DNA from 2 places in the Cytobacillus sp. Hm23 genome. Region 1 is predicted to be linked to the other one. Evidence: predicted binding sites of a transcription regulator. Region 1 holds the regulator's gene; the other holds the start of a gene.

Region 1 (7,841 bases):
ATCCATCGTTACGTCATAACCACTTAAATGTAATAAGCTATATAATAGCATTGATCCGTGCCCAGCTGATAATACAAAGCGATCACGATTAAACCATTGAGGATTAGACGGGTTGTGGTTCATATATTTAGTCCACAACGTATATGCCATAGGAGCAGCTCCCATCGGCATGCCAGGATGTCCTGAGTTAGCTTTCTCAATTGCATCAATCGATAAAGTTCTGATTGCAGCAATAGATAAATCATCAATATTAAGTGACATAAAATACCACCCTTTCAATCATTATAGTACATATCATATATTCAAAATGAACAAATGTACATACATTGTGAAAAAAAGATACATTTTGTTCAAGAAAACATCTTATCATAGTATGTACAAAAAACGATACATACTATGATGTATCCTTAAACTTCCTTCATTCAGCTTATAATTTAGGAAGATTTTAAAATAAAAAGTTACGAATACCAATAACTATAGCCTTAGTGAAAACGGCTATTCTTACTCTTTTTTAACTTTGTAGGTGTAACATCATTTCCTTCTTTATCTACGACTTTGACTGAATGTAAAGTATTTTCCATCGAATTACGAAACGATTGAATATATTCCTTACGTAAATCCTGTTGTTCACGTTTTTCTTCATCCGTTAACCCAGATGATTTCGATTTTTTTGACAAATAGTTAATACGATTAATTTTTTCATTTGATAACACGTAAATGCTTCCTTTCTATACAATAGAATATTATGTTCTGTACATATTACAAGAAGAGAGCTTCATTTTCAACGGTTTTGTTTTAGTACAAAAAACTAAAGACTTATGCAATTAGTATTTATCGTATCTTCTCTTTGTTGAAAATAATGTCAATAGCATTATAATACGATCTAACCTTCCACTATAGTTGAATACAATGGTATTGCTAAAAGTGCCATTTTAATAGGCTAAATTCGTAAAGGTTGTTGCACTTCAGACTATGATTTAAGCACGTTTATATCTAGCTTTTGTGGTACCTTTTCTACTACTTATAATTTTGTGGATCCGACAAAACTCCGTCTTTCTGTCTTCTTGTTATTATAATAGCAACAAAAGTTTACGAAAGGCTGTTTTCGAATTGATTATTGTTTTTCGTATTAAGACTCAACTAAAGGTTGTGACATCTTTTCTTCCCTACAACGATGACTAACATGTAAAGTCACTTATATTGTACTAATTTGTAAACAATAGTAACAAAGCTTACGAACAGAGCCTAACGAAATTGCCTTACAATAACAACGTATTAAAAGTATACAATTTTAAATTGTATACTACAGCATTCTTCCATTCTATTGTTAGCCATCTACTCTAATTTATTATGCATATATTCTTTATACCGTCGATGTACCGTTGCTTTTGACACATTAAATCCGAGACCACGTAATGTAGCCGCTATATCTGAAAATGTGAGATTATTTTGACGTAACCTTATAATTTCCTCGATAGGTATTTCTTTTCTTTCTCTACCTGAGCTTGCATGGATGTTTTTTAAATTCCTCTCTGGCTTATAACCTTCTTCAATAGCACGTTTCATTCCCCGTTTAATTTTTAAATTATGTATTTTGCGTTGATATTCCTCAACAATGCTTACAATTTCCAACATCATGGAATCAGCTTCAGACAATTGTAGCTCTCCATGATGATGAACAGTATATATTTTAACTTTTTCTTTTAAAATAAAATGCAGCAAAGCTATTCTTGCATTACCCCTACCTAGCCTTGTCTCATCTTGTATTAAAAGGGCATCGATTTGCTGTTCCTTAATTTCATTCAATAATTCATAAATGCCATCTCTATCCATGTCATATCCGCTTGCTCTTTCTACAACCACTTTCTTCACATCAAAATGGTAACTGTTTGCAAGCTGGAGTAATTCTTCCTTTTGTCGTGTTAATGATGTCTCCTGTGTTTGTTTATTTGTACTAACACGACAATATATTATTGCTTTTTCCATTTCTACCTCCGATTAATTGTTAACAGCATAAGTATCATACATTTTATTACCTTCTGATTTTAACACTGGAATATAAATTTCATCACCATAAAAAATACTATCAGGAGCAATTTGATTTACATCCTCTACCCAACTGATAAAGTCATTTATTGACAAATCGTGACTGTTACTATACTCGGAAGCAATATCCCATAGTGTATCACCATCTTCTACTTTAATAATGATATAATCATTTTTCTCGATATCCTTATAAGAAGTAATTAGTGCAAAAGCAAAGCCGATAAAAACAGTAAAAAACAAGATATAGTAAATTTTAGATTGTTTCATAATAAGTCCCCCTGATCAACAGAATACATGTTCGTTTTTAGTTATTGTATACGAACAAATGTTTTATGTCAACAATTTTACGAACTTACGTTTGTTATACATGACAAGTCGTGCTATAATGAATGAAAGTAAAATCTTTCTAGTATATCCTTATCGTCTTAATAGATGATCTTAATTTTTAAATGTTATGGACGGGTATACATGCTAACCATAGAAAAGATTATTATAATGAGGTGCTAACGATGGCAAAATTATCGAAAAGGCAACAAGACATACTGGATTTCATAAAACAAGAAGTACAATCAAAGGGATATCCACCTTCTGTTAGAGAAATTGGAGAAGCGGTAGGGCTAGCTTCAAGCTCAACGGTTCATGGTCATTTATCTCGTTTAGAAAGTAAGGGATTAATCCGTAGAGATCCAACGAAACCTAGAGCAATTGAAATATTAGATTTAAATCCTGCTGATGTAATTCCAAAAAATAACGTTATGAATGTACCGATCATTGGAAAGGTAACAGCTGGTCAACCAATAACAGCGATTGAAAATGTTGAAGAATACTTCCCTCTTCCTGATAAACTTGTATCTCCTGACGAAAATGTTTTTATGCTTGAAGTAATGGGAGATAGCATGATTGAAGCAGGTATATTAGATGGGGATCACGTCATTGTTCGGCAACAACAAACTGCTTCCAATGGAGATATCGTTGTTGCAATGACGGAAGATGATGAGGCAACAGTTAAGAGATTTTTTAAAGAAAAAGACTACATAAGACTACAGCCAGAAAACTCAACTTTAGAACCTATTATTCTTCGTAATGTAGCTATATTAGGAAAAGTGATCGGGGTGTATCGTACCATTCATTAAAACATGATGTTACATAATGAATGTATGATCTACTCTTTGACAAATTATAAAAGGTTGTACCAATCAGTTCGATTAACATACAGGTTAGCAGTCCACAATGCTCTTTAACGTATTCATACTATCTCATATTATAATCCAATCCTTAGCTTAGAACGTCTGAGCTAAGGATTTTTTTGTCATATAGTAAGCTCCCTGCCAAATTATTTTTATTGGCTATTTTCACAATAGTTGCTGCTTTTAGTTTTAAGATATAAACACGTATATATAGTGTTCGAGACACCTTTTCTTCATTTTTAATTATTGATCTCCTATAAAACTAATAATGCTGTCCGTTTTTAGTAAAAAACAAAGTTCACAAAAAAGTCTTTAGTTTTAACTTTATCATTCAATGAATTGCTTAATAACTTGCTCTCATATTTCCTTCACTATGACCATTAATTTTATGCTTATTACCTTGAGTTAGACTTGACGGTCTAGACCGTACGGTCTATTATATATAATAAGAAAGCTCCATTAACTATTAGGTCATTTCCGCATAGCGTGTTTTTCGTACTAAAACACAAACACGAATACAACTAGATTTCGTGCCATCATTTCACATATAAAACGATGTATATTGAGTAACGATGTCTATATCTTCAGTATAAAGAACTAAAGCAACAAAGTTTACGAACAGAGCTAACTATTAAGATTAAAAACTTGTAGGAGATGATGTAATTGACGCAAGGATTTAATAAAGAATTCGAACACTCAGATGATTTAATGCAAGCAGCATTAAATGAATTTGTGGAAAAAGGCTATGAAAAAGCCTCATTAAATCATATTTTGAAGACGGCGAATATGAGTAAGGGATCATTTTACTATCATTTTAACAACAAGGAAGATCTTTACTTAAATCTCATAGACATTTTAATTCATAAAAAGCAAGAATTCCTTGTCAAGGTTATGAAGCCAAGTGATTATGCCAAAGACATTTTTTCGATATTTAAAACACAAATCCGAGTTGGAATGCAATTTGCCAATGAATACCCAGATATTAACCGTTTTGCAAACAGCTTTATTAAAGAGAAAGGAACTAACATATACGAAAAGGCGTTGACAAGGCATAATTTTCAGGATAATGATCAAATGAACAAGCTCATTGAAGCATCCTATAACAAAGGTGAAATAAGGCAGACACTACCACTCGAATTCGTCCAATCATTAATTGGTTTTTTGTTCACTAATATTGTGGATGTAGCTGATATGTCAAAGCCTGACAACTATGAATCAAGTCTAAACCACTTAATTGATTTCCTGAAAAATGGCTTAGCAGATCAGTAATGATCATAACCATCACATGTTGACATCAGCAAAGTATCAAGTCTTTACCTGTCCAGTTGATAATTTGGAGTAAGATAAATAAATGCTACATCAGTGCATCGTTAAAGTAATAATTCCTTTCTGCCTTCAATTAGTTTTCAAAATAACAAGCTTAATTTGAAAAGGAGAGTTATTATATGACTCAATTTGATTATCCTGTAGGATACCATGATTTTCATAAAACAAAAATTATAGACTATCAAATGAATCGCTGGTATTCAATGGGATACACACGAAAAGAAGATATGGTAGATGCAGCAAGCAGAATAAAAAAGTTAGAAGATTGGAAAGAGGAAATGATAAGGCAGGCTGAAAAAGCTATTGATGAAAAACGCTTAATGAATGGAACATTTTATTACAGGGCTGCAGAATTTTTTGCTCATCCGAATGACCCAGATAAATTAAGACTTTATGATACATTCATTGAAATGTTTTATAATGACCTATTTGTTGAACATGATATTGAACGTCATAACATACCATACGAAAATGTATTCTTACCTGCGATGAGACTACCCTCTAACAATAAAAATGGCAGAGGAACGATTGTGATTCATGGAGGATTTGATTCCTTTATGGAAGAGCTATACTCCATGGCAAACTATTTTGTACAATTAAACTATGAGGTCATTTTATTTGAAGGTCCAGGGCAAGGTGGTGCCTTAAAAAAATCTGACTTAGCACTTAGTTATGAGTGGGAAAAACCAACGAAAGCCGTTCTAGATTACTTTCAGTTAAATAACGTAACCTTATTAGGTGTGTCCATGGGTGGCTGGCTCTGTTTTAGAGCAGCTGCGCATGAACAGAGAATTAAACGAGTTATAGCTCTTAGTATAGCCTACGACTACATGAAAATTCCCCCACCTATAATTGAGAAATTTGCTTTATGGCTTTTCAAACACCCTAAATTAATGTATTGGATGGCTGATGTAAAAATGAAGATGATGCCACAAGAAAGATGGGGAACAGATAATTTAATGTATATTACTAAAACTGATACTCCGTTAGATGGTGGCATGGCATTATTAGAATTCAATGCTGCACATTTAAAATCAGAACACGTTACACAAGATGTATTAATATTAACAGGGTCAGAAGATCATTTTATACCGTTGAAGATGCACGATATTCAAGTAAAAGCTCTAACGAATGCAAAATCTATAACTGAAAGAATCTTCACTAGAGATGATCATGCTCATAATCACTGTCAGGTTGGAAATTTTGGCCTTGCTCTTAGTGTCATGTCAAATTGGTTAAATGAAAAAGAATAACAAATTTGAAGGATTATAGAGATAAAGATAAAGCTAAGCTATTGAAGAAAACCCCATTAACTAATATAAATCAGTTAAGGGGTTTTTATTTAGACTGTTTTCGTATTGGTTGTTGTTTTTTGTATTAAGAAATAAACACGTATAACTAGAGTCGTGGGCATTTTTTCTTCTGTACAACGATGACTAAATATAAAATCTCATTGATGGGATTTTATTTAAAAATACAGTTAATTAAAGCAGTTTTATTTATTCTCCCCCTCCCCCACCGCTGTCACCACTGCCCCCACTGTCTCCGTTACCGTAATCAGATGAAAATAAACCTACACCATTTCCATCATCGTTACTACTAGTGGATGAACTTGTCCGATGATGAATACGATGTTTTGTTCTGTTAGCATTTCCAGTACTAAAAGCAGTAATTGAGATAATAATAACTAATAAGATAAACCCAAGTATCATAAATTCCATAGAAATCCCCCCACATTTAGTTATATATAATATACGAATAATAATAGTATGAAGTTTCATGAGTTTGACAAAAAAGTACGGCTCAAAACAGCAATACCTTAACATTTCTACCTAGTTCAAATTTTTCTAATGGCTTGTTTCGCATTAGTTGTTGCTTTTTATAATAGTGGGTTCGTATAGGATGATGCATGTCGTACTAAAATATAACACGTATAAAACTAGTATTCAGGGCATATTTCTTCTATAAAACGTTACCTTTATCTTCTGTTTTCGAACTATTTGAACAAAGTTTACGAAAAGAGCCTTATAATAAGAGCTAAACATGTTCGGCATCTTTCCTTCTCTATAGACTATTAAAATCATATAATACACAAATGTAAGTGAAAAAATGCAACATAGTTTACAAAGAACCCTTCCTATCAACTACATAAAAAGCGTAGCAATTCGTTAAATGCATGCTCAGCAGATAATTCACAATAGTGCTCTGAGTAGATATCACTAAACCCATGATTTGCTCTATATTTTTTAATGGTGATTTTTTCTTTATCCTTTAGCTTAGTAATTAATTGATCAACATTAAATGATTTTTCATTCTCTGGGAAAATTAGTAGTGTGGGACAAGTTGGAATCATGTCAAGATAATCCCTTATCCTTGAGCCATAATAACAAATAGCTCCATCGCAATTTTGGTCTTCACTGAATAGCCATGCGACGGTCCCACCTACACTATATCCAAGAATAAAGATTTTTCTGTATTCCTGCCTGTATTTTTTTAAAAGTGCCTTAACGTATGTAGTTGCTATATCAAATCCGACTTTATTAACAAAATGGTGATAAGCCAATTTCTCCTCATCGTAATGAAATGCATTGTTTTCTCTAAATAAATTGGGACAAATCACATCAAAGCCTTTATTTGATAGTTCTTTACATATATGTTTCATATGCCTATTTAAACCGTATATTTCATGAACAACGATCACTAATTTGTCTGAATTATTTTTGTAAGAAATCATTTACTTTACCCCTAATAATTATTGACCTTATTTCTTCAATTGCTTCATTGTAATAATTGTTGCTCGTACATGGAATACGTAACAACAATTAATGCAGTGGGTATTCTTTTCTTTATAACGATGACAACAACCGTATAACCTACTTGTTATTGTTGTCAATTGTTAACAAGAGTAAATAAAATGTTCGATCAGAACCATTTCAACAACATTTAGACTTCTCATTTGTTCGGATCTGTTAATTAGGTGAAATTTTCAATTGAATTATTATTGGATGCTTTTTCTAAAATGTGTTCATTTTATTCACATTATTGTAACTTTGATAATAATTAAATAATAGTCTATTAATTTGTAAATTTTTCTAGTAGAATAATTAACAAATTTAATTAGGCTCATTACGTAAATTCTGTTACAGTTTTTACAAAAAATGTCCAGTATGATGAGTTTATTTGAGAGCTCAATAATTTAAAAAGGAGAAAAGGTACAAACAATCGTTAGATAAATATGTGTTTATATTTAAGAACAATATGAACAAACGATGCAAAAAGCCT
Region 2 (7,841 bases), on a different contig from region 1:
AATATATCTATCATTTCTAATGCGACGTCAAATTTATCTATATTACTGACAGATTCAGGAATGTAAATCGCAAAGCATTGTATTTTACTTCTTGTCGCAACCATTTGCTCGTAAGTTATATGTAATGACTTATCATTTTCGAATGAAATAGATGGATTGAGCCACATCTTTAATAAAACATCGCAATGTGCATCAAAAATGTTCATTCTTAATACTCCTCTCTTATCAAAAGAGTTTTCTCGACATTATCGGCGGTATTCGTACGATCATCTTACATGTATATAAACTAATCCCACGTGGCATCTTTTCTTATTTGCGTATATCGCATCAACTGACGATGGGGACTCATATGTCCACCTTTACGATCGTATCACCTGTACAATAAAAAGCAGCGTGGCTAACTGTATTTTCTTCATAGTATAAAAACAACCTGTTTGCAGTATTCGCAAACAGGTTTATGCTAACTTCTAGAGTAAAATTCTAACAATGAACCTAGCGAGGTTCAATAATCAATTTGATTGCCGTCCGTTCTTCTCCATCAATTTGGATGTCCGTAAACGCTGGGATACAAATGAGATCAACACCACTTGGAGCTACAAAACCTCTTGCTATCGCTACCGCTTTCACTGCTTGGTTTAATGCACCTGCCCCAATCGCTTGAATTTCTGCTGCCCCTCTTTCTCGTAGTACTCCTGCAAGTGCACCAGCTACAGAATTAGGGTTAGACTTTGCTGAAACCTTTAATATTTCCATTCCTAGTTCCTCCTTGTTTTTTACTGTGAATGATAAGTGTTCAGTAGAACATTTTGTATATATATAAGCCCATTGATACTATATTCAGTAGTCACATATAGTATTCCTGCAAGTTTTGAATCTTTTATCAAAAAATTCACAAAAATCTTAATTTCTGGAGAAACAAGGTTTGGAAAATAGTTTTTTATTACCTCTCAATGACTAGCAAAAAACTCTGGATATATCCCTTTATTAATATACGGTTTAAGAAATAAACACAGTTCAATTTCAGTTTTTTATGTAAGAACGCAACAATCACATATTACCTATTTGAAAAATCAACAAAATTGACGAAAGGCTGATTTCGCTTTGATTGTTGATTTTCGTTCTAAGATATAAGTACGAATACATCTTGCCTTCATTTTCTTCTCCAACAACTGTTCAAATCACATATACACATCAGAGTTTATACAATTAATGAAAACAGACAAAGTTAACGAAAAGAGCCTTACGAAAAAAATTTAATCAAAGTAGGGATGATCATCGTTAATAATAATGCGGTTAATCCCTTTAGCTCTACCAGTTTTGTTGTCAATATCAATGACTACAGCATTAAGTTGAGCTCTTCCATCGGTTACTTCAAACCGAACAGGGAGATTAGTCAAAAAACGCTTCAAAACTGCTTCTCTGTCAACACCTAATATTCCATCATATGGACCTGTCATACCTACGTCAGTTATATATGCAGAACCTTGAGGTAGAATGCGATGATCAGCCGTTTGCACATGTGTATGCGTTCCTACAACAGCAGATACCCTTCCATCTAAATACCAACCCATTGCTTGTTTTTCACTCGTGGCTTCCGCGTGAAAATCTACAAAAATGATTTTGGTTCGCTTTCTTGCTTCTTCAATTAATTCATCTGCTTTTGTAAATGGGCAGTCATTTGGATTTAAAAATGTCCTTCCTTGTAAATTAATAATGGCAACCTCACGACCTTCACAAGGGATATAAACGATGCCTTTACCTGGTACACCTTCTGGAAAGTTTGCAGGGCGTATCATGTATTTCGCAGAGTCAATAAACTCAAATATATCTCTATTATCCCACGTATGATTACCAAGTGTAACCGCTTGTGCTCCAGCCTTAATAAAACCATGGTATATTTTTTCAGTTATCCCTTTACCCCCTGCTGCATTTTCACCATTAATAATAGTAACTGAAGGAAGGTATTTCTTTTTTAATTTAGGAACATATTCATTAACCATATCTCTTCCTGGTGAGCCAACTACATCTCCAATAAATAATATTTTCATTTTTTCGACCCCTTTATATATTTGTACAATTTATTATCAGTTTTGCCAAAACAAAAAAAATAAAGTGGTAAAAACCACTTTATTTTGCATATTCGACAGCTCGTGTTTCCCGAATCACTGTCACTTTTATGTGACCTGGGTAATCGAGCTCATCTTCGATTTTCTTTCTAATCTCACGAGCTAATCGATGAGCTTCCAGATCATCAATCGAATCTGGTTTAACCATAATTCGAACTTCACGCCCCGCCTGAATTGCAAATGATTTCTCAACACCATCAAATGATTCAGAAATCTCTTCAAGCTTTTCGAGACGTCTTATATAGTTTTCAAGTGTTTCACTTCTTGCTCCAGGTCTTGCTGCAGATAATGCATCGGCAGCAGCTACTAATACTGCAATAATAGAAGTAGGCTCTGTATCACCATGGTGTGAAGCTATACTATTAATAACAATTGGATGCTCTTTGTATTTCATAGCTAGTTCTACACCAATTTCAACATGACTACCTTCCACCTCATGATCTATAGCCTTACCAATATCATGAAGTAAGCCTGCTCGACGAGCTAGTAACTCATCCTCACCTAACTCAGCTGCCAACAATCCTGACAAGTATGCGACTTCCATTGAATGCTTCAACACGTTTTGCCCATAACTCGTTCGGTACTTAAGTCGACCTAATATTTTGATTAAATCTGGATGGAGCCCATGTACACCTACTTCAAATGTCGTTTGTTCACCAATTTCGCGAATATATTCATCCACTTCTCTTCTCGATTTTTCAACCATTTCTTCAATACGAGCAGGATGAATACGTCCATCTTGAACAAGCTTATCTAAAGCAATGCGAGCCGTTTCACGTCGAATCGGATCGAAGCCAGATAAAATCACTGCTTCAGGTGTATCATCGATGATCAAATCAATACCTGTTAACGTTTCTAGAGTTCGAATATTTCTACCTTCCCGACCAATGATACGTCCTTTCATTTCATCATTAGGCAGATTTACGACAGAAACTGTAGATTCCGCTACATGATCAGCCGCACAACGTTGAATGGCTAATGATAAAATGTTTTTTGCCTTTTTATCAGCTTCTTCTTTAGCGCGACTTTCTGCTTCTTTGATCGTAATCGCAACATCGTGTGCAAGCTCTTTTTCAACATTGCTAAGAATGATTTGTTTCGCTTCCTCACGTGTCAAACTAGAAATACGTTCAAGCTCTGTACGTTGTTTGTTAAACATCATTTCCACTTTGCTTTCCATCTCTTCAATATGCTGTTGTCTTTGACCTAGAGAATCCTCCTTTTTTTCTAACACACTCTCTCGCTTAGATAAAGATTCATCCTTACGATCAAGATTCTCTTCCTTATGCATTAACCGATTTTCTTGTTTTTTTAGTTCGCTTCTTCGATCACGAATTTCTTTTTCTGCTTCTGTTCGAAGTTTGTGGATTTCATCCTTTGCCTCAAGAAGCGCTTCTTTTTTAAGCGCGTCAGCCTCTCGATTTGCATCGTTAATAATTTGTTCAGCAGCGCTTTTTGCGCTTGTGATTTTCGCCTCATTAGATTTACGAACAAGTGAGATATAAAGAACAACAACTGCACCGACTATGGCAAGCAAAATGGCGATGATTATAATGGGATTGAGATTGTCCATCATTTCACCTCCTCTTGCTATATACTTGTTTCTTGCTAGATTCAAACTGTCGGCATGTAATTTTTCCCTTAATAAATTCCAACATGCACAATGGCTTTTCAAGTTCCAATACTAGAGGCTGTTATAAGCCTGGAAAAAGACTGTGAATTTACTCAATATCGTTGGTAATTTATTGTTAAATACCTACACAAGTAATTTCATCGTGTGCTTCATAAGTACGAGGCAACTATTTCATTGCACTTGCACCTGACACCAACCGATTGCTCCTTCTTCCTATCTGTCCTCCAATTTTGTTTGAAAAAATTCTTAATAGTAACAATTGTAATATTAACAAACATGTATAATATACATACTAATTGTAAAGGTGGGTAATTTTATTGTCAAGGCCTGCCACTGCCATCTTTCCTTAATATTGGAAGAGAGTGCACAAACCTTGACTTGAACAGCGACAGACTTTCTTCAAACCTTGGTCCTACCACCTTATAAACTGGTAGATGGTTTACCATACTATGTCCTGTTGTTGTAAGCTATTGAATAGAACTAATGATAAATGAAGGCTCTTTTCGTAAACTTTGTTGCATTTTTTCACTTACATTTAAATAACTGATGTGTTTTATATGACGTCCATAACCTTTGAGAAGAAAAGATGCCCCGAGCGATAGCTATATTTGTGTTTAGCTCTTTTTTTATTAATACGAAAACAGCTTAAATGAAAAAGAAGGATACTACATGAAGTATCCTTCTTTTACAGCTTATGTTGTTTACTCTTTGAATTCGAGTTCACTTTGAGAATCGTCGCCCACCGGCTCTGTTGTATTGTTAAGGCCGTAGTGTTCTCGAATTTGTTCGTGTATTTGTTTTGATATGTCCGCATTCTCCATTAAGAATTGTTTAGCGTTTTCTCGCCCTTGCCCTAGACGTTCACCTTCAAACGAGTACCAAGACCCGCTCTTCTGGACAATATCGAGCTCAGAGCCCATATCAAGAATTTCTCCCTCTTTGGAGATTCCTTCACCGTACATAATATCAACCTCGGCTATTTTAAACGGAGGTGCCACTTTATTCTTTACTACTTTTAATTTCGTTTTATTACCTACAATATCATTTCCTTGCTTCAATTGTTCAGCTCGACGAACCTCTAAACGTACTGAAGAATAAAACTTTAACGCACGACCACCAGGTGTAGTTTCCGGATTCCCAAACATAACACCAACCTTCTCACGAATTTGGTTAATGAAAATAGCAATCGTTTTAGATTTATTTATTGCTCCTGAAAGCTTACGTAAGGCTTGAGACATAAGACGTGCTTGTAAGCCAACATGAGCGTCTCCCATCTCCCCTTCAATTTCAGCCTTTGGAACGAGCGCTGCAACTGAATCGATGACTAAAATATCAACAGCACCACTTCTTACAAGTGCTTCAGCAATCTCTAACGCCTGTTCACCTGTATCAGGTTGAGATAGCAATAGTTCATCTATGTTAACACCTAGCTTTTGTGCATAAATAGGGTCTAACGCATGCTCAGCATCGATAAATGCAGCTTGACCGCCTTGTTCTTGCACTTCAGCAATCGCATGAAGAGCAACTGTTGTTTTACCAGAGCTTTCAGGTCCGTATATTTCAATGATACGGCCACGTGGATAACCACCTGCTCCAAGCGCAACATCCAATGCTAATGAACCACTAGGAACGGTAGAGATTTGACGTTCCGACTGTTCACCTAACTTCATTATTGATCCTTTACCAAATTGTTTTTCTATTTGCTTTAACGCCATATCTAATGCAGCTTGACGATCACTCACATTTATTCCTCCTCATCTCCATTACTACTTATACTATACCTTGTTTTTGGACATTTGCCAAGCAAAAAACGAACATCTATTCGTTTTTATTCAAAAATGAATTCAATCAGGCAAACTAGAACATTGTTGGGTAAAGTAGATTAGGGGTCTAAAACTTAGGCTCTTTTCGTATGCTTTGCTGCTATGGTTCCTTAACTAGCATACATAGATATCGTTTTACTAAACAGTCATCTCTTAGAAAGGATGCCCATCGTACTAATTATATTCGTGTAATTCAAAGAAACTACAAAAGTTGGCAGCCCATGGCTTATTATATTTTCAATTGTTTGAGTAAATAATAGTATCCATATTTAATAGCTCTTTCTCTAATCATTTGTCTAGAACCAGCCAATTTCAATGAATAGACTTCTGTAGGTTGATCATTAATCGAAAGCCCAATAAAGACCGTTCCTACATCTTTACCTTCCATGCTTTGTGGCCCAGCAACTCCAGTAAAGCTAATTCCACAGTCAGAGTTACATGATTTCCTCACATGCTCAGCCATTTGTTGTGCACACTTTTTACTGACGGCGCCTTCCTGTACAAGTGTCGCTCGGTTAACATTGAGTAATGTTTCCTTCATATCATTCGTATAAGCTACAATTCCACCTTTAGCTACAGATGAAGAACCAGGAACAGCTATTAACTCACTCATAAACATGCCTCCAGTTAAACTTTCAGCGCTCGCTATCGTCATTTTTTTTTCTTGTAAAACAGCTACCGCATGTTCTAATAGTGAGGTGTTTTCATAACCATAAAAATATTGACCAACACGACTTAGTATTTCTTGCTCTGTATCATTAAGAAGCTCATTAGCTATGTCTACTGAGGAATGTTTAGCTGTCAATCGAAGTTTTACTTCAAAGTCAGATGCTAACGGAGCAATCGTTGGATTCTCTTGCTTATCAATCAAATCTTCAATCTCAGTTTCCAACTTTGACTCACCAATTCCAAAGAATCTTAATACGCGAGATATGATTCTCTCACGAACACCTAAGAGGTTATTGAGATATTCTGTCCCGTATTTCAAAAACATTGGTTGCATTTCCTTTGGAGGGCCTGGCAATAGCATATATGTAACTTGATCCTTCGTTATAGCCATTCCTGGTGCCATCCCATGGTCATTAAGCAATACCGTTGCATCTTCTAGAATAACAGCCTGTTTTTTGTTATTGTCTGTCATTTTACGATTTACTTTTTCATAGTACGATTCAATTCTTTTAAGTGATTGTTCATGTGTGACTAGCTGTTGCTTTAGCATAGATGCCATCGTTTCCTTAGTTAGATCGTCTTTTGTTGGGCCTAACCCTCCAGTGAAGATAATCAATTTTGATCGCTGTTTTGCTGTTTCAACGACCCTTTTTAACCGATCTTGATTATCACCAACTACAGTATGAAAATAAACATTAATTCCTAGCTCTGCTAATTGTTTCGATAGGAATTGTGCATTTGTATTCGCAATTTGTCCTAATAATAACTCTGATCCAACTGCTATAATCTCAGCGTTCATGTCATCCCCCCCCCCGTAAAAATAGTATGTGTTATAGCAGGTTGAAGACTGCTACATTATGTTCCTTTAACTTTATGAGGATGAGAAGAAAACCCGTCTCATCCTCATAAAATTTACTACTTCGGTGCATCATCTCAATATTCTGGTTTACTTTGAGTTAGCAAATACATGTTTATTTTTCGCAAAATAGTCCCACCCAGACCAAATTGTGAAAAATACCGCAATCCATAGTGCTATATCAGCAAATGGAATCGACCATGCTTCAAAAGGAATATTATGTAATAGCAATGCAGAAACGGCTACAATTTGCGTCCATGTTTTAATCTTGCCAAGCATGTTTGCAGCAACAACTTCACCACCACCTGCTAGAACAAGTCGTAAACCTGTTACGGCAAATTCTCTACTTATAATGACTATGACCATCCATGCAGGTGCCAATTCAAACTGAACGAGTGTTATAAGCGCCGCTGACACTAATAGCTTATCAGCTAGAGGGTCTAAAAATTTTCCTAAGTTGGTGACGAGATTATATTTCCTTGCATAATATCCGTCAATCCAATCAGTCGTGGATGCAATAATAAAAATGATAGCACCAATGAAATGAGTAACAGGTATCTCTCCTCCGCCTATTTGTAATTGTCCCCAGGATAGCGGTGCAAGCATAATCACCAAAAACACTGGAATTAACAAAATACGTGAAACGGTAATCTTATTTGGTATATTCACAAATTCTTCCTCCTTCAAAACTTACATGTACAATAATATATCAGAATAAGTCAAAAAAGCCATCA

The links. The regulator LexA, encoded in region 1, represses DNA repair genes until DNA is damaged. The targets are predictions, from matches to a motif close to CGAACATATGTTCG.
Region 2: recA (recombinase RecA) is a predicted target of LexA. The motif match lies at 5,571-5,584, and genes of this name have one in related genera.

What each region holds. Positions count from the first base shown of each region.
Region 1 is NZ_JBPXRQ010000008.1:46,919-54,759, forward strand. Features, by position in the region: gene tkt (transketolase) at 1-261, opposite strand, end outside; gene ACSVDA_RS06630 (DUF896 domain-containing protein) at 483-713, opposite strand; gene ACSVDA_RS06635 (YneB family resolvase-like protein) at 1,336-1,986, opposite strand; gene yneA (cell division suppressor protein YneA) at 1,999-2,313, opposite strand; gene lexA (transcriptional repressor LexA) at 2,556-3,179, shown strand; gene ACSVDA_RS06650 (TetR/AcrR family transcriptional regulator) at 3,897-4,502, shown strand; gene ACSVDA_RS06655 (alpha/beta fold hydrolase) at 4,679-5,812, shown strand; gene ACSVDA_RS06660 (hypothetical protein) at 6,059-6,280, opposite strand; gene ACSVDA_RS06665 (dienelactone hydrolase family protein) at 6,700-7,293, opposite strand.
Region 2 is NZ_JBPXRQ010000007.1:46,836-54,676, forward strand. Features, by position in the region: gene ACSVDA_RS05645 (dipeptidase) at 1-206, opposite strand, end outside; gene spoVS (stage V sporulation protein SpoVS) at 493-753, opposite strand; gene ACSVDA_RS05655 (TIGR00282 family metallophosphoesterase) at 1,254-2,048, opposite strand; gene rny (ribonuclease Y) at 2,128-3,699, opposite strand; gene recA (recombinase RecA) at 4,461-5,501, opposite strand; gene ACSVDA_RS05670 (competence/damage-inducible protein A) at 5,812-7,050, opposite strand; gene pgsA (CDP-diacylglycerol--glycerol-3-phosphate 3-phosphatidyltransferase) at 7,198-7,776, opposite strand.